DNA from 4 places in the Aquitalea sp. ASV11 genome. Region 2 is predicted to be linked to each of the others. Evidence: predicted binding sites of a transcription regulator. Region 2 holds the regulator's gene; each other region holds the start of a gene.
The links. The regulator FNR, encoded in region 2, switches genes on or off when oxygen is low (the NO sensors DNR and NnrR bind a similar motif). The targets are predictions, from matches to a motif close to TTGATNNNNATCAA.

Region 1 (4,375 bases), on a different contig from region 2:
GTGCCACTTTTCTGTTCGCGCAGCCGGTAGTCGCTGATCAGCAAGGCGGGTGTCTGTTGTGCCAGCAGGGGCAGGGCGGTTTCCAGTGATTCTGCTTCCATGCACTGGCAACCCCAGCTTTGCAACAGCATCACCATGCTGCTGCGCACGATGTCGTCGTCCTCGATCAGCAGCACGGTGGCCCTGGGCAGGGGCTGGCTGATCCTGACTGGCGGCGGGGTTTCTGCGGGTAGCGGGTTGGTCACTGCAATGCGTGGCAGGGCAAGGCGAAACACACTGCCACGGCCCGGGCGCGATTGCACACGCAAGGGGTGTTGCAGCAGCTGGGTGAGCCCGCGCACGATGGCCAGTCCAAGGCCCAGGCCTTTTTTACGATCGCGTTCCGGATTACCCAGCTGATGGAATTCGTCAAAGATTTCCTGTTGCTGCTGCGGGTCGATGCCGATGCCGCTGTCCCAGATCTCCAGCAGCAGCTCATCGCCACGGCGGCGGCAGCCCACCAGAATGCCGCCACGCTGGGTATAGCGGATGGCATTGCTGATGAGATTGCGCAGGATCAGTTCGATCAGCGAGGGATCGGACAGCACCACCTCGGCCGTGTCACGACTGCGGTAGAACAGGCCCTTGGTGTTGGCCAGTGGTGCCAGCTCTCTTTCCATCTTGTTGAGCAGTGGCTGCAGGGCAAAGGCTTGCAACTGAGGCGTGATGACCCCGGCGTCCACCCGCGAATAATCCAGCAGGCTGTGTAGCATTTCTGCCGAGGCATTGGTGGCGCTCTGGATATTGGCCAGCAGGGTTTGCTGTTTCGGGTCCAGTGCGGTCTTGCCCAGCACTTCCAGAAACAGCCCCTGTGCGTGGATGGGCTGGCGCAGGTCGTGACTGGCGGCAGCCAGGAATTTCGATTTGGCGATATTGGCCTGCTCGGCCTCTTGCTGGGCGCGCAGGGCTTCGGCTGAGGCCAGACGCAGCCGGTCCACCAGTTCCAGGTTTTCAAAGCGCAGCTCGATGGCCCCTTTGGCGGCCTGCGCACTATTGCGCGCCTGCATCAGCAAGGTGGCCAGATACATGATGGCGGCCAGGCCCAGCGCATTCAGCGCCAGTGCATCGGACTGCAAGGACTTGAGCGCAATCATGCCCAGTTCCAGCGTGATGAAGGCGATGAAGGCAGGCAGCACCGGCGACAGGATGGACATGGAATTACCCGCCACACCGGACAGCACGGCAATGGCCAGAATCCAGCTGGGGGGCGATGCAGGGTTCAGCCCCACCCACATCAGGCTGCCCCAGGCCGCACCGTCGATGGCGTGCAGCAGCACCAGCCGCCGCCGCAGCCTGGGCAATTCGGCTGGCTGGATGGCACGGGCCAGCAGGCGGCGGGCATCCATGAAGTCCACCAGCTTGGAGGCAATCACCACTACGCACCACAGGGTCAGCCGCAGCGGGTCGGCCTGGTGCTGCAAGGCATAGGCCACCAGCAGTACCACCAGAATGCCGGGCAGGACCGAGCTGCCCAGATTGTTGAGCAAGAGGCGGATTTGCTCGATCCGGACCTGGTCCTGCCTGTCTTGTTGTTCTGTGTTGATCATGTGCGGAAGAGGACAAACCGATTGTTTCCGGGAACAAGCACGCAGGGTGCTGCCCGGCTGTGCTTGCAGGCCATTATAGGGCCCAGCCCGGGGCTGGCTGCCAGTTTACTGATGACAATCATGCATGCACGGGCCGTGCTGCGGCAGGGTGGGCACCACGCTTGATGCGGATCAAGTGTTTTGTCTTGTGTCCGGCATGGCCATAAAAATCTATATATAGTGTTTTGAAAATTTTAATCACTATATATTGTTATGAAAAATACCGTGCTGCTGAATCCGCTTGCCACGCTGGACGAATACCTCAGCCGCGCCGACTGGCGCGTTTCTGCCAATGCCAATCAGGGCTACAGCCTGGGCGGCATGATACTCAATGCCGCCGGCAAGCTCACCGCCAACTACTGGCTGGACGGCATTTATCCGCCGGAGGTGGCGCAGGCCCACCGCGAGGCGGACTTCCACCTGCATGATCTGGACGTGCTGGCAGGCTACTGCGCTGGCTGGTCGCTGCGCCAGTTGCTGCACGAAGGTTTCAACGGCGTGCCGGGCCGGGTGGAGTCGGCACCACCGCGTCACCTGAGCGCCGCGCTGGGGCAAATGGTGAATTTTCTTGGCACCCTGCAAAACGAATGGGCAGGCGCGCAGGCTTTTTCCAGCGTGGATACCTACCTGGCACCGTTTCTCAAGCGGGACGAGCTGGACGATGCCGCGCTGGAACAAGCCATGCAGGAATTTGTGTACAACCTGAATGTGCCCTCGCGCTGGGGCACGCAAACGCCGTTCACCAACCTGACCTTCGACTGGACCTGCCCGGCCGACCTGGCCCCGCAGATTCCGCAGATTGCCGGTGAGGAAATGCCGTTCTGCTACGGCGACTGTCAGCCGGAGATGGACCGCATCAACCGCGCCTTCCTGCGGGTGATGGGCGCGGGCGATGCCCATGGCCGGGCGTTTACCTTTCCCATTCCCACCTACAACATCACGCCGGATTTTGACTGGGACAGCGCCAACGCCGATTTGCTGTTCGATCTGACCGCCCGCTATGGCCTGCCGTATTTCCAGAACTTCCTTAATTCCGATCTGGAACCGCAAATGGTGCGCTCCATGTGCTGCCGCCTGCAACTGGACCTGCGCGAGCTGCTCAAGCGCGGCAACGGCCTGTTTGGCAGCGCCGAGCAAACCGGCTCGCTGGGGGTGGTTACCCTCAACTGCGCGCGGCTGGGGTATCGCTTCCGTGGTGACTGGGACGGCCTGCTGGCCGAAACCGACCGCCTGCTGGCGCTGGCCTGCACCAGCCTGGAAATCAAGCGCGCGCGCGTGCAAGGCTGGATGGACGACGGCCTGTATCCTTATACCAAGCGCTATCTGGGCACACTGCGCAATCACTTCTCCACCGTGGGAGTGAATGGCATCAACGAGCTGATCCGCAATTACAGCAACGATGCCGACGACATCACCACCGCCCACGGCCAGCAACTGGCGCTGCAACTGCTGGACCACATCCGTGCCCGCATGGTGCAGATGCAGGAAGACACCGGCCATCTGTACAACCTGGAAGCCACTCCGGCGGAGGGCACCACCTACCGCTTTGCCCGTGAAGACCGCAAGCGCTTCCCCGACATCCTGCAAGCTGGCCCGGCGGACAAGCCGTATTACACCAACTCCAGCCAGCTGCCGGTGGGGCATACCGACGACCCCTTTGTTGCCCTGCAACATCAGGAGCCGCTGCAAGCGCGCTACACCGGCGGTACCGTGCTGCACCTGTACATGACCGAGGCGGTCAGCTCGGCCACGGCCTGCAAGCAGCTGGTGCACCGTTCGCTGCAACGCTTCCGCCTGCCTTACATCACGGTGACGCCCACCTTCTCGGTCTGCCCGCAGCACGGCTATCTGAGTGGACATCATGAATTCTGCCCCAAGTGCGATGCCGAACTGCTGGCCCGTCAGGCGGCAGCCACCGCGCCTTGCTGCTGAAAAGCCTGGCGCGCCTTGCCTTAGCGACGCTAGGCCATTTTGTTAGCCACGTCTTATCCCCAACCCTCTCAGGAGAACAATATGTCCCATCAAACCGACATCAAACAGGCGGAACAACTGGACCCGTCCCTGCGCACCCGCTGCGAAGTATGGACCCGCGTCATGGGTTACTTCCGCCCGGTATCCGCCTTCAATACCGGCAAGCAGGGCGAATTTGCCGAACGCGTGCATTTTGATGAACAGCACCTGCACCACTGAATCCAGCCCGCTACTTGCTGGTGTCGCCCCGTTTTCCAGCTGTGACTGGCCGGGGCGCTTGGTGGCCACCGTGTTTGTCGCCGGTTGCCCCTGGCGCTGCGGCTATTGCCACAACCCAGGGCTGCAAGCACGCGATGCAGGCCGGCTGGCCTGGCCACAACTACGCAGCTTGCTGGCGGCGCGGGTCGGCTTTCTGGACGGGGTGGTGTTTTCCGGTGGAGAACCCACACTGGCCCCGCAACTGGCCGACTGGATGCAGGACGCCCGCCAGCTGGGCTTGGCCATTGGCCTGCACACGGCAGGCATCTACCCGCAGCGGCTGGCGGCGCTCAAAGGCTTGGTGGACTGGATAGGCCTCGACATCAAGGCCGCACCCGGCGGGGTGGATGCCGTCACCGGCGTGCCCGGCAGCGAAAGCCGCATGTGGCAGGCACTGGATATCGCACTGGAAATGGGTTCGGACTGCGGCACCGCGCTGGAATGCCGCACCACGCTGGACCCGCGCGTGATGACGGCAGATAGCCTGCGCCGGCTGGCCGCCACCCTGCAGGCCAAAGGCG
Region 2 (4,375 bases):
AAAACATTCGCATCGTGTTGGCTCGCCCCAACCATCCGGGCAATATCGGTTCGGCCGCACGGGCGATGAAAACCATGGGGCTGACCCGCCTGTATCTGGTTGAACCCAAAGTGTTTCCCAGCGATGAAGCCAATGCACTGGCCTCCGGCGCGGTGGATGTGCTGGAGAGCGCCACCGTGGTGGCGAGCCTTGCCGAAGCGCTCAGCGACGTCACCGTGGCCTGCGCGCTCACCAGCCGCCGCCGCGAGCTGACCACGCCATTGTCCACTCCGCGCGAAACCACGCCGGAACTGGTGGCCCGCGCGCGCGATGGCGAACAGGTGGCGCTGGTGTTCGGCAATGAAACCTTCGGCCTGTCGATTGAAGAAGTGGAGCAGTGCAACCGGCTGGTGACCATTCCGGGCAACCCGGATTACTTCTCGCTCAACCTGGCCATGGCAGTACAGGTGATGACTTACGAGCTGTTCAGCCATACCGGCGTTGATGTGGAATACCTGCGGCCGGAAAGCGAAACCGCCAGCCTGGGCGAGGTGGAAGGCTTCTGCCAGCATCTGGACCAGACCATGGACGCCATCGGCTACTACCGCCGCCGTAACAGCGAGCGACTGATGCGCCGCATGCGCGCGCTGTTCAACCGGTCCGGCATGCTGCGCGACGAGGTGGACATTCTGCGTGGACTGATGAAGCAGATCCAGCGCGTGGCAGACGGCCATGAGCACGGCGGCGAATCCTGATTGCGGTTTTTATCTGCCTTACACGCAGCCTGCGCTGCGTGATCTGGCTTTCTTGCTGACCGCCCCTTCCCCCTGGGATAGTGGCTGCAATCTTTCGCCACAACGCCTGCTGGGCCCGGATGGCCCGGCCTTGCTGGCCGCACTGGAACAAGACCCGGCACCGCTCTATGCCTGGCTGGCCGAGCAGCCCTGTCGCCGTCTGGGCCACTATGCCGAGCGCTTGCTGGCTTTCTGGTTTCACCTTGCGCCCCATATCGAGCTGGTGGCCGCCAATCTGCCGCTACGGGACGCCAGTGGCCGCACCATTGGCGAATTTGATTTCCTGATCCGGCTGGATGGCGAACCACTACACGTGGAGACTGCCAGCAAATTCTATCTGCAATTGGGTGCCGGCCCGGACAGCCTGGTAGGCCCCAGTCTGCGCGATGCCTGGCTGCTGAAGGCGGGTAAATTGCAGGCGCAGTTGCAGTTGTCCCGCCACCCCTTGGCCCGTCGCGTATTGCCGCCAGGCTTTGTGGCCTGCGCCAGTCAGGCCCGGCTGGCCGGCTGGTTTTTCTATTCCCGCCCGACACGTCCCGCCCCGCCACTGGCTGCGGATCAGCTGCAAGGCTGGTTCAGCCCGCTATTGCAGCCCTGGCCCAGTACCAGCCCGGCATCACGCTGGTTGTGGTTACCACGCTTGAACTGGCTGGCTCCGGCCCGTGTGGCCGAAGCCGAAGTGCGCGAACAGCACAGCCTGCAGCAGGAATTGCGCCAGGCCCTGGTGCCGCAACTGGTGGCAGAGCTGCTGCCGCTGGGCGATGGCTACTGGGAGGAGGTGGCGCGCGGTTTCGTGGTGCCGCCAGGCTGGCCCGAAGCAACACGCCTGCAAGCATTGATGGCCACGTTGCCAGGGAGTCCTGCAGCATGAAGCGCTTGCTGTTGTTGTATGCCAGCCAGACCGGCCGCACCTTGCAGCTGGTTGACGCCGTGCGCGCCAGCGTAGCGCAACTGGCGGATGACCTGCAGTTCAACTGCCTGCCCGCCGAGCAGGCCACACTGGATGACTTGCTGACAACAGACGGCATCGTGCTGGCAACGCCGGAGAATTTTGGCTATATGGCGGGCAAGATGAAAGATTTCTTCGACCGCACCTTCTACCCCGCGCAGGGCCTTACCGAGGGGCTGGCCTGCCTCTTGCTGGTGTCCGCCGGTAACGATGGCATGGGGGCTGTGTACGCCATGCGGCGCATCATCGCCGGCTATGGCTGGGACGAAGTGCTACCCGCCGTGGTGGTACGCGGCGAGCCGGACGCCGCGCAGCTGGCTGAAGTGGCGGAACGGGCCGAGCAACTGGTGGCCGGCATGCTGATCGGGCGCTGGTAATACCTTGACCGGAAGAGTTAGTGCTTGCGGAGAATGGCGTGCCTGCCCGGATGGGCGGAAGATGCAAAAAGGGCGGTAAGGCGCATTGCGCCCACCGCCCGGATGGCTGTTACCGTGCTGTCGGCTTACACGCCGTTGGCGTGGGTACAACCGGAGATCAGGTCCTTGAGTGCATCGGCCTTGATCAGCTGGATGTGCTTGTGGTCCACGCTTAGCCAGCCTTGTTGCTGGAACTTGGATAGCGTACGGCTGACGGTTTCCAGTTTCAGGCCGAGGAAGCTGCCGATTTCCTCGCGGCTCATGCGCAGGATGAAATCGTTGGCGGCAAAGCCGCGGGTGGACAGACGCTGTGACAGGTTCAGCAGGAAGGCAGCCAGACGTTCTTCTGCCTTCATGTTACCCAGGAGCAGCATGACGTTCTGGTCACGCACGATTTCGCGGCTCATCAGGCGGAAAAAGTGGTGTTGCAGGCTGGGAATGTCGCGCCCCAGGCTTTCCATGCGGTTGAAGGGCAGTTCGCAGACTTCGCTGTCTTCCAGGGCAATGGCGTCGCAGCCATGCACATTGGACGAGATGCCATCCAGGCCCATGAGTTCGCCGGACATCAGAAAGCCGGTGACTTGTTCACGACCGTCCTGGCTTGCCACGCTGGTCTTGAAGAAACCGGTGCGCACGGCAAACAGCGATTTGAAGGCTTCGCCACTGCGGAACAGGTATTCACCGCGCTTGAGGCGGCGGCTCTGACGGATAACTGCATCCAGCTGTGTCATTTCGTCGCGGTTCAGCCCGATGGGCAGGCAGAGTTCGCGCAGACTGCAGTTGGAGCAGGACACCTTCAGTGCGTGCAGAGTGTGTTGGTGTTGGTCTGACATCGCGTGTTTTGTACAACCCTGTAAAGAAGCTTGACCCTTGTCAAAGCGGAATTCGCACGTTTTCCGCAAATTTACCAGTCCACCTGACGTTTGACTATCAATACCCGACGACATGCACACCACCCATCCGTTTTCGCCTACCCACTGTGAGTTCGACCGAGCATTGATCGAACGTCTTGATGGTTCCGGCCCAAGATACACTTCTTACCCCACCGCCGACCGGTTTACCCCGGCATTCGGTGAGAAGGACTATAAACACTGGCTGAAGCAACGCCACCTGGGCATGCATCAGAACGCAATATCATTGTACGTTCATATACCGTTCTGTAATACGGTATGTTACTACTGCGGCTGCAACAAGATCATTACCAAGGACAAGAGCCGTGCCGACCGCTACCTCGATTACCTGGAAAAGGAAATCAAGCTGGTTGCCGCCTCGCTTGGCTGCCGGGAAAAGCTGATCCAGCTGCACTTTGGCGGCGGTACGCCGACCTTTCTGTCCGACGAGCAGCTGGACCGCCTGATGACCATGTTGCGTGCCCACTTCGAATTTTTGCCGGAGGGAGAATATTCCATCGAGATCGACCCGCGCAAGGTGGGTCGTGAAACCGTGCATCACCTGGCGCGACTGGGCTTCAACCGCATGAGCGTGGGCATTCAGGACTTCGACCCGCAGGTGCAAGCCGCGGTGAACCGGGTGCAAAGCGAGGAAGAAACGCTGGAGGTGATCGAGGCTGCGCGCGAAGCCGGCTTCAAGTCGGTCAGTGTGGACCTGATCTACGGCCTGCCGCTGCAAACCCGCGAGTCGCTCAAACGCACGCTGGACAAGGTGATTGCCATTGGCCCGGACCGGCTGGCGCTGTACAACTATGCCCATTTGCCCACCGTGTTCATGCCGCAACGGCGCATCAACGAGGCGGACCTGCCAGCAGCCAGCACCAAGCTGGACATCCTGCAGGACGCGGTAAAGAGCCTGGCGGATGCAGGCTATGTATTCATTGGCATGGACCACTTTGCCAAGCCGGAAGATGACCTGGCCATTGCCTTGCGCCAGGCGCGCCTGCAGCGCAATTTCCAGGGCTATTCCACCCATGCCGACTGCGACATGATCGGCCTTGGCGTGTCGTCCATCGGCAAGGTTGGCCCCTGTTACAGCCAGAACGAGAAAGACCTGGACAGCTATTACGCCGCGCTGGACGAAGGCCGGCTGCCGGTAATGCGTGGCATGGTGCTGGATCAGGACGACATCCTGCGTCGCGGCATCATCCAGGCGCTGATGTGCCGCTTCTCGCTGTCGGTGGAAGCCATCGAGCAGGTGCACGGCATCAATTTCGCCGAGTATTTCGCTGCCGAGTTGCCAGCCATCCGCGAGTACCACAAGCTGGGCCTGCTGACCTTTGACGG
Region 3 (4,375 bases), on a different contig from region 2:
GAAATCTGGTGAATGTCGCGGATGGTCTGTTCGATGATGCCGCTGCTTTCCAGTACCAGCGACTGGGCCGACTTGGCACCGTCGCTTTGTTCCACCGACTGCGCGGCAACGTGGTTGATGCTGACCGTCATCTGCTCGATGGTGGCGGCAATATTGGCCGATGCCTCGCTTTGCGCACCGGCAGCCATGGACACCTCACCCGCAGTTTGTGACAGCTCCTGCGCCGCATGCTTTACCTGGCGAGAACCATCACCCAGCTGGCGCATGGCCCCTTGCAGGCTTTCCAGCAGACGGTTGAAGGCACTGGCGGCACGGCCGATTTCATCCTGGCTGTCCGCCTTGGCGCGCAGGCGGAAATCCTGCTGGCGGCTGACCTGCTCGATGGTGTTTTCAATATTGCTCAGCCCGTTGCGGATATTGCGGTACAGCAAGGTGGCCAGCACGCTGGTGAGCACCACGGCCAGCACCATCAGGGTGATGGCCACGGTCAGTACCTGATTGAAGGTGTGGTCGTTGTCCGCAGCCAGCTGGTCCGCCTGCTGGTAATTGAACTTGGAATGGGCTTGCACCGCTTCCATCAGCTGCACGGCGGTGCGGGAAAAATCACCGTTGATGAGGGCGGAAGCCTGCTCGGTCTGGTTGCTGCGCGAGAGAGCCAGGATGCGGCTGCGCCCTTCGCGGTACTGCGTCATCATGGCTTTTTCCGCCTCCAGCAGCTGACGGTCCTCGGCGCTGGCCTTGTCATTGATGTGGTAATCGTTCATCTGCTTGTCAAAGCGCTGGTCGGCATCTTCCAGATTCTTTTCCGCCGTAGCTTTCTGCTCGGCGTTATTGGCCAGCACATGGCGCAGGGTATTGGCCCGGATGTCGGCCACCGCACGCAAGGTGCTTTGCATCACGCGCAGATTGGGCAGCGTTTCGCTCTGTACATAGGCAAAGCGCTGCTGGGCGGCATGCAGCTCATTGATGGCATAGCCCCCCACCAGCAACATGCAGGCCAGGGCAATGGCCAAGGTCAGCAACAATTTTTTGGTAATCGTCATGGTGAACCCCGAAAAGAATGATGTTTCACTGCCGCATTAAGATAATGCACAACTCGACACGCAATACTAAAAGGTTTTAGCGCCGTTACTTGTAGCCAGAAAATCTTACTTTATGCCATGTGCGTTGCAGATAAAATCAATGCAATAAGCATGGTTGGCAACTGTGGTATGCATGCCAAAGCGGTAGAACTGTCCGCCGTGACTATAACAGAACGCTTATTCTGCACGGCCGGTTTACTACTGCAATTGTTTAATATCAGGTTTATTAAATATTTACATGGCACAGCCAGTGCGGTTTACCTCTTTGTCTTGCCGAAAGCGGCTTTGCTACATGAACAGGATGTGCCGACGTGGAAGACAGCAAGCCACTGGCATCACCAGTCTATGCACGCTGCAACTGGCAGACAGCGCCAATGAAAAAGCCCGCAACAAGCGGGCTTTTTTCACTGCTACAGCAACAAGTGGCCTCAGTTGAAGGGCGTGGGGCGCGGCGTGTTATTGCTGGAAGCGGGCAGGACGGGCAGCACAAGCTGCGGCTGCTTGCCGGTCAGCGTATGCAGGAAGGCCACGATATCGCCAACCTCTTGCGGGCTGAACTGACGTCCCAACTGCAACTGGCCCATGGTGGACACCGCCGCTTCCAGCGTAGGTGCACCGGCATCGTGGAAGTAAGGCGCGCGCAAGGCTACGTTACGCAGCGAAGGCACCTTGAACAGCATGCGGTCGGCATCCTTGCCGGTTACCCCGGCCCGGCCCTGTGCCGGGTTGCTGGTTTGGTATGGCGACACCAGGCCCATCTTCTGGAAGGAATTGCCACCCACCGCCGGGCCGTTGTGGCAGGCCACACAGCCGGCAGTCTTGAAGGTTTGATAGCCGCGCAGCTCCTGCGTGTTCAGCGCCTTCTTGTTGCCCTTCAGCCACTGGTCAAAGCGTGAATCCGGCGTCACCAGCGTTTCTTCAAACGCGGCAATGGCCTGCGTCACCTCCTGCATGGTGATTTGCTTGCGGCCAAATACCTGATTGAACTCATTCACATAAGCAGGGATGGAGCGCAGTACATCCAGCGCCAGCACATGGTTGGACGCCATTTCCCTGGGGTTGGCAATCGGGCCGCTGGCTTGCTCCTGCAAGGACTTGGCGCGGCCATCCCAGAACTGCGCCACATTCATGCTGGAATTCAGCACCGAAGGGGAACGGATAGGCCCTTGCTGCCAATGGTCGCCAATCGAGGAACTGAGATTGTCACTGCCGCCGGTGGACAGGTTGTGACAGGAATTACAAGAAATAAAACCGGATTTGGACAAACGCGGTTCAAAAAACAGTTTCTTGCCCAACTCCACCATGGCCGGGTTTTTAACCACGGCTTTGGGAATGGCTTGAATCGGTTCGCTTTGAATTGCCGCAGCGGCATGGACTGCTGTGGCGGTGAATAGCGGCAACAGCATGCTGAAATAACGGAGAGATTTCATGGTTTGCTCCATCTGCGTTAAAAATGCTTGTTTTCAATCAGTCCTGAATGGCGTTAAACCTGAATGCAAGCCAGTGCCTATTGGCAAACCCTTTTGTGGCAATGGACTGCCTTAAATAAAAAAGCATGCACAAAATAACAGGCAATATCTCCCCCTGGCTGCGAGGCCATTAAATTTCAATAAACAAGAAACTGGATTAAAACCTTTAATGTAGTAAGGTTTTGAATGGCAGATACAATGCGGTAGATTGAAACCGGCAGATTTGTCGCAGATCAAACAGCAGAATTGAAAACCATGCTGAACGAATTGATATTTTAAATGCCCTTGATAGCCAAAAAATATCAGTTAGCAAATGGGAGATTAAGTTGCAGGAAAAAAGGCAATGCACAAACTGCAACTGGTTTGCTGTGTGGCGTTGTCGCGGGCAGGTCTGGCGCTGGCGGAGGGCCAGCAGGGCGGATGCATGACGGAGCGTTTGAGGTGCGGCCCAGAGTGGCCTCGTGTGCGGGGCTGGTCAGCCCTTACTTGGCAAAGAAGATAAAACCCAGCGCCAGGCCAATCAGCAGGCACAAGCCGCTGATGCAGCAGATGCGTTCGATGATGGCATCAAGGCAATGCAAGACGTACTGGCCAGCTTTTTTGCGCATGCTCTCCCCAACCATAGAACGTGGCAGTAATTTGGACATGGCACCTTGCCTGGAAAAATACATGGTTTGACAACTCTTGACATAAATTGCCAGCAGACAATAAATGTTAAATCCGGCCGCTACAAGCTATAGAAAGGGAGATTGGCTGTTAAATTATGAAAATAATCGTATGGCATTGTTGGTGGAGTCTGAATCGTCCACTTCAGATAGCCGCCGGATTAAAGCCATTTGACCAGATCACCCTCCGGCAGGCAGTAATGGCAGATTAACGCAGGCAAAGCAGCGTAGTGACCGGATGCAGCAAAAAGCGCAATGCGGGCAGGTGAGTCAGGGTAAGACGGCAAGCGATTGTGCTAAAACAGCGAGCGTCCGGTATAGGTGGTAAACAACTCCAGCGCCTGCACCCCGGCCAGCGAGTTGCCGTTGGCATCCAGCCCCGGCGACCACACGCACAGCGCCAGCTCGCCCGGCAGCACTGCCACAATGCCGCCGCCCACCCCGCTTTTGGCGGGCAGGCCCACGCGGAAGACAAAATCCCCGGCGGCATCGTAGGTGCCGCAGGTCAGCATCAGCGCGGACAGCCGCTTGTTGGCGCTGATATCCAGAATGCGCTCGCCAGTCAGCGGGGCCACTCCGCCATTGGCCAGAAACAAGGCCGCCTGCGCCAGTTCCACACAGCTCATGGTGATGGCGCACTGGCGGCAATAGGCTTCCACCACCTGTTCTGGCTTCATCTGCATATTGCCGAAGCTGGCCATGAAATGGGCTATCGCCCGGTTGCGGTTGGCATGCGTCATTTCCGACTGCGCCACCCGCGAGTCGTAGTTGAGGTCTGCCTGGCCGATCAGCCGCCGGATAAACTCCAGCACCGCTGTGTCGGCCCGTACAAAACGCTGCGCCAGCACGTCGGTTACCACCAGCGCCCCGGCATTGATAAACGGGTTACGCGGCTTGCCTTGTTCGGTTTCCAGCTGCACCAGCGAATTGAAAGCAGTGCCGGACGGCTCGCGCCCCACCCGTTGCCACAAATCATCGCCCAGCAGGCGAAACGCCATCACGCAGGCAAACAGCTTGGAAATGCTTTGAATGGAAAAGCGCTCCCCGGCGTCGCCCACGGTAAAGCAGCGGCCATCCACCGTCACCACCGCCATGCCGAACTTGTCCACCGGCACCCGCGCCAGCTCCGGAATATAGCCCGCCACCGTACCGCTCCCGC
Region 4 (4,375 bases), on a different contig from region 2:
CAGTAGGTGAGCTCGCTGTGGCGATCAAGTCACCTGCCGCACTGACAGGCTCTGCATTGGAAAAACCCGGCTTTGCCGGGTTTTTCTATTCAGTATCCTTTTTCCTGGCCCGTGGATGAGCGGCATCGTACACCTTGGCCAGATGCTGAAAGTCCAGCGCGGTGTAGATCTGGGTTGTCGACAGGTTGGCATGGCCCAGCAATTCCTGCACTGCCCGCAAATCGCCCGAGGATTGCAGCAGATGGCTGGCAAATGAGTGACGCAGCATGTGGGGGTGTACGTGGCGGTCCATGCCGGTACGGATCGACCATTCCGCCAGGCGCTTTTGCACTTGCCGCGCACTGAGACGGCGGCCATGCCGACCGACAAACACGGCAGTGCAGCCCGCTTCGGCTTGCCGTTCGGCCAGCCATTGCTGCAGGTAATCCAGTGCCGTGCGTCCTATCGGCAGCAAGCGTGTCTTGTTGCCCTTGCCGCGCACGCGTAGCAGCTGTTCTTGCAGGTCCATGTCGGACAGGTCCAGCCCTACCGCTTCGGACAGGCGCAAGCCGGAGGAGTACATCAGCTCGAACAGGGCACGGTCGCGCAGGCTGAGGGTTTCATCATGCGGAATGTGTTCCAGCAAGGCGGCAGTACCATCCACTGGCAGCGCCTTGGGCAGGGGCTTGTCCTGCTTGGGCGCACGCAGGCCCAGGCAAGGATTGATCCCGATGGCCTGTTTTTGTTGCAGCCAGTCATAGAACTGTCGCCACGATGACAGCTTGCGTGCCAGGCTGCGGCTACCCAGGCCGCGTGCGTGCAGGGTGGCCATGGCCTTGCGGATGTCATCGGCCTGCGCCTGCAGGATGTCGCGGCTGCCCAGTAGCAGTTGCAGGCCTTGCAAGTCGCGCACATAGGCATCCAGCGTGTGCGGGCTCTTGCCTTGCAGCCGCAAGCTGTCACGGAATGCAGCCAGCATGTCAGACTCAGCCACGGCGCAGCCGTGCCATATTGCTCAGGCGCTCGAACAAGGACAGGTCCTGCTCGTTCTTCAGCAGGGCACCTGCCAGTGGTGGCAGGCTGGCCGACTGGTGCTGGGCGGCCAGTTGTGCGCTGTCTATGCCTTCGCTGCCCAGCAGCTTCAGCCAGTCCAGCAGTTCGGAAGTGGTGGGTTTTTTCTTCAGGCCGGGCATTTCACGGATGGCAAAAAAGACTTCCAGTGCCTGGCTGACCAGCTGCTGCTGCAGGCCGGGGTAGTGCACGTCCACGATGGTCTGCATGGTGGCCGGATCGGGAAAACGAATGTAATGAAAAAAACAACGGCGCAGGAAAGCGTCCGGCAGTTCCTTCTCGTTATTGGAAGTAATGATGATGATGGGCCGCTGCCGGGCACGGACAAACTGCTGTGTCTCGTGGACAAAAAACTCCATCTGGTCCAGTTCGCGCAGCAAGTCGTTGGGGAATTCGATGTCCGCCTTGTCAATTTCATCAATCAGCAACACCGGTGCCGTATCCGCCTCGAAGGCCTGCCATAGCTGCCCCTTGATGATGTAATTACTGATGTCATGAACCTTGGCATCGCCCAACTGGGAGTCACGCAAGCGGGATACTGCATCGTATTCGTACAGCCCGTGCTGGGCTTTGGTACTGGATTTGATCGGCCAGACAATCAGCTGCCGGCCCAGGCTGGCGGCAATTTCTTCGGCCAGCATGGTCTTGCCGGTGCCCGGCTCGCCTTTCACCAGCAAAGGGCGTTGCAGTGTGATGGCAGCATTGACTGCCATCATCAGGTCGTCGGTGGCAACGTATTGATCGCTGCCGGTAAAGCGGGTTTGCATATGGGTTAGCACCTTGTTGTTATCAATGACAAAGCCGCCGGGACGAGCCGGGCGGCTTGCGCAATGCGGCAACACAGTTAACAGGCCTCGTTCCCGTTAGCTGTGTCAGGCGTGTCAGCGCACGAACTGGCGTTCCAGATCGTCCAGGCTGATGTTCCATTCTTTCATCATGTGGCGCAGCAAGACAATTTCCGGGTCGCTGATGGTGCCATCCGATTTGCTGATATCCATGGCCAGCACACAGGTCAGGATGCGTTTGGCCGGATTGGTCACCTCGGCCAGCATGGTTTCAATCCGGTCGGTATCCAGCAGGTGAATGGTGCCGTCCTGCTCCGCTTCGTCGGAAATGTCGTCACAGTAGTCTGTCAGAACCTGGGCAAATTGCTTGCGCGACAGGCCGATCAGGTCGTAGACGTTGACTTTTTCCAGCAGGTCCAGCTCGCGCGGGTCCATGTTGCCATCGGAAATCATGAACATGGCCAGCAAACGGGCAATGGCTTCGGGGCTGTTAATCGGGTATGGACGCATCACGAGATTCCTTGTTGTTATTGATGAAGCCTTGCCGCAAAGGCTGCGGGCATGGCTGCGACCTGACGAGTCTGGTAATCGAAGAATACGATGCCTGTTTTCAATCTTGCCACTTCTTTGCCATTGTTGCCATCTGTCGCCTGATAGACGATGTCCAGCCCGTACTTGTTGTGATCGGCAGTGCCGAGATTGAACACCAGTTGGTCGCCGTGAAATGCTTCGGCACGGTACATGACGGCTGCATCTGCCATGATGATGCCAACGCCCTCGACATCCAGCTCGCTGTAGCCCATGCTTTTCAACCAGCGCAGGCGCACCTCGTGCGCCAGGCGCAAAATGGCATCATTGGCCATGTGGCCGCCGTAGTTGATGTCGCCAATGCGCACCTCCATGCTGGTCTGGAAGATGAACTGCTCGGGAAGCGCAATCTTGATGCGTGCCATGATTTCACCTGAATAAAATGACATTCAGTCTAATCGACTGTCTTAATCTGTATCAACAGCAAGCCGGGGTGGTTTGCTAGACTGAATGCATGGCTGCCAACACACACAAGGAGAGGCTTATGTACCAACGCATTTTCGTGCCAGTGGATGATAGTGATACGTCCAACCTGGCATTGGCTGAAGCATGCCGACTTGCCAAGAGCATGGGTAGCACCCTTCGTCTGGTGCATGTGGTTGATCTCGCGCAGTTTGGCTGGGGCGGTACGGAGTTTCTGGATGCTGCCGAGCTGCAAAAGTCCATCAAGCAGGCCGGTGAGCAAGTGCTGGGACAGGCACAGGCACAGGCAGTGGCTGCCGGGCTGACTCCTGAAGTCAAGATCCTGGAGAGCTGGGGTGACAAGATTGCATCAGTGCTGATTGATGATGCCAATACCTGGGGTGCTGATCTGGTGGTAATGGGTACCCATGGCTGGAGCGGTTTGATGCATATCCTGATGGGTAGTGTTGCCGAAGGCTTGCTCAAGCAGGCAGATGTGCCGGTTCTGCTGGTGCGCAATGCCGGTGAATGAGCATGTTTGCCAGGCCGCTTTGCACCACTGCATAGCGGTTTACCCATAAAAAAAGCAGCCGTTCAACCTGATGGTTTGACGGCTGCTTTTTTTGGGTGGCGGGAATATCAGCCAGCGGTTGCTTCGCTGCTGCCTTCCTGCGCTTCCATCTTGGCACGCACGGCCTTGCGCAGGCTCTTGTACAGGTCAGGGTGGGTTTCTTTCAGATACTCGACAATTTCGAAGTCTTCGCGGCGAACCTTGGACAGTTCGATCTGCTCGACATGAACCAGACGCAGGAGTTCGCGAACTGGTTTGGGCATGTTGCGACCGCTTTCGTAGCGGGAGCCGCCGGACTGGGTTACGCCGATGCGGCTCCAGAACTCCTGCTGGTTCAGGCCCAGCTTGCGGCGGATTTCGCGCGGATTGGTGATTTTTTCAAAGAGTTTCATGGGTTGTTCCTCTTAAAAGGCTAACAGTATTGTATTGAATTATTGTTTTGGCTTAGGACACTGCCCTATGTCCTAAAAATAGCAAAGAAAATCCATAAGGAATAATGTGATTTGAAAAAAATCATAAAGTTCCGACATGGATTACATGCGCATGAATGATATGTTAGCGTATTCTTATCTAGGAATACAACGGAATGTCATCCATCTGGCACGAAAATGGTAGTTACATGTCGTAAACATGTATATAGATGATGGTCGTACAGAAAGGGGGAGGGTGGCGAGCCTGACCCTCGGCACTTGTACTAAGTAACTATGGCTGCTTCCTTCCGGACCTGACCAGGTTTGCTACCGTACAATGCGAGGAGACCCGCCGCAGAAGAGTGCGAATAATAGCGGGTTTCGGCATGCTTGCCAAGAGGTGCTGGAAAAACGGCTATCCAGCGTGGAATCGGACAGTCTTTTTATTAGCAGGCATATTGCCTGAGTAGCAGCTCTGGGGGCAGACTCAGCCTATGTTTTGCCTTGTTTACAGGACTGCCTCATGTCTTCCTCCTCTCTTTCCCTGCTGCAAACACTGGTGGGCTTTG

Region 1: the regulator FNR is predicted to act here: its motif matches at 1,748-1,761, upstream of JHD62_RS20630 (ribonucleoside triphosphate reductase).
Region 3: the regulator FNR is predicted to act here: its motif matches at 2,775-2,788, upstream of JHD62_RS16000 (cytochrome-c peroxidase).
Region 4: the regulator FNR is predicted to act here: its motif matches at 2,831-2,844, upstream of JHD62_RS01120 (universal stress protein).

What each region holds. Positions count from the first base shown of each region.
Region 1 is NZ_JAELUD010000112.1:1,925-6,299, forward strand. Features, by position in the region: gene JHD62_RS20625 (ATP-binding protein) at 1-1,586, opposite strand, end outside; gene JHD62_RS20630 (ribonucleoside triphosphate reductase) at 1,851-3,557, shown strand; gene nrdD (anaerobic ribonucleoside-triphosphate reductase) at 3,639-3,815, shown strand; gene JHD62_RS20640 (anaerobic ribonucleoside-triphosphate reductase activating protein) at 3,793-4,375, shown strand, end outside.
Region 2 is NZ_JAELUD010000008.1:5,879-10,253, reverse strand. Features, by position in the region: gene JHD62_RS04445 (RNA methyltransferase) at 1-734, shown strand, start outside; gene JHD62_RS04440 (DUF1853 family protein) at 712-1,644, shown strand; gene JHD62_RS04435 (flavodoxin family protein) at 1,641-2,099, shown strand; gene fnr (fumarate/nitrate reduction transcriptional regulator Fnr) at 2,225-2,971, opposite strand; gene hemN (oxygen-independent coproporphyrinogen III oxidase) at 3,084-4,375, shown strand, end outside.
Region 3 is NZ_JAELUD010000056.1:6,951-11,325, forward strand. Features, by position in the region: gene JHD62_RS15995 (methyl-accepting chemotaxis protein) at 1-1,043, opposite strand, end outside; gene JHD62_RS16000 (cytochrome-c peroxidase) at 1,511-2,512, opposite strand; gene JHD62_RS22885 (hypothetical protein) at 3,034-3,159, opposite strand; gene JHD62_RS16005 (glutaminase) at 3,513-4,375, opposite strand, start outside.
Region 4 is NZ_JAELUD010000002.1:17,109-21,483, forward strand. Features, by position in the region: gene xerC (tyrosine recombinase XerC) at 86-958, opposite strand; gene JHD62_RS01105 (MoxR family ATPase) at 966-1,817, opposite strand; gene JHD62_RS01110 (TerB family tellurite resistance protein) at 1,932-2,345, opposite strand; gene JHD62_RS01115 (thioesterase family protein) at 2,363-2,788, opposite strand; gene JHD62_RS01120 (universal stress protein) at 2,908-3,357, shown strand; gene JHD62_RS01125 (DNA-binding transcriptional regulator) at 3,465-3,788, opposite strand; RNA gene ffs (signal recognition particle sRNA small type) at 4,062-4,160, opposite strand; gene argE (acetylornithine deacetylase) at 4,330-4,375, shown strand, end outside.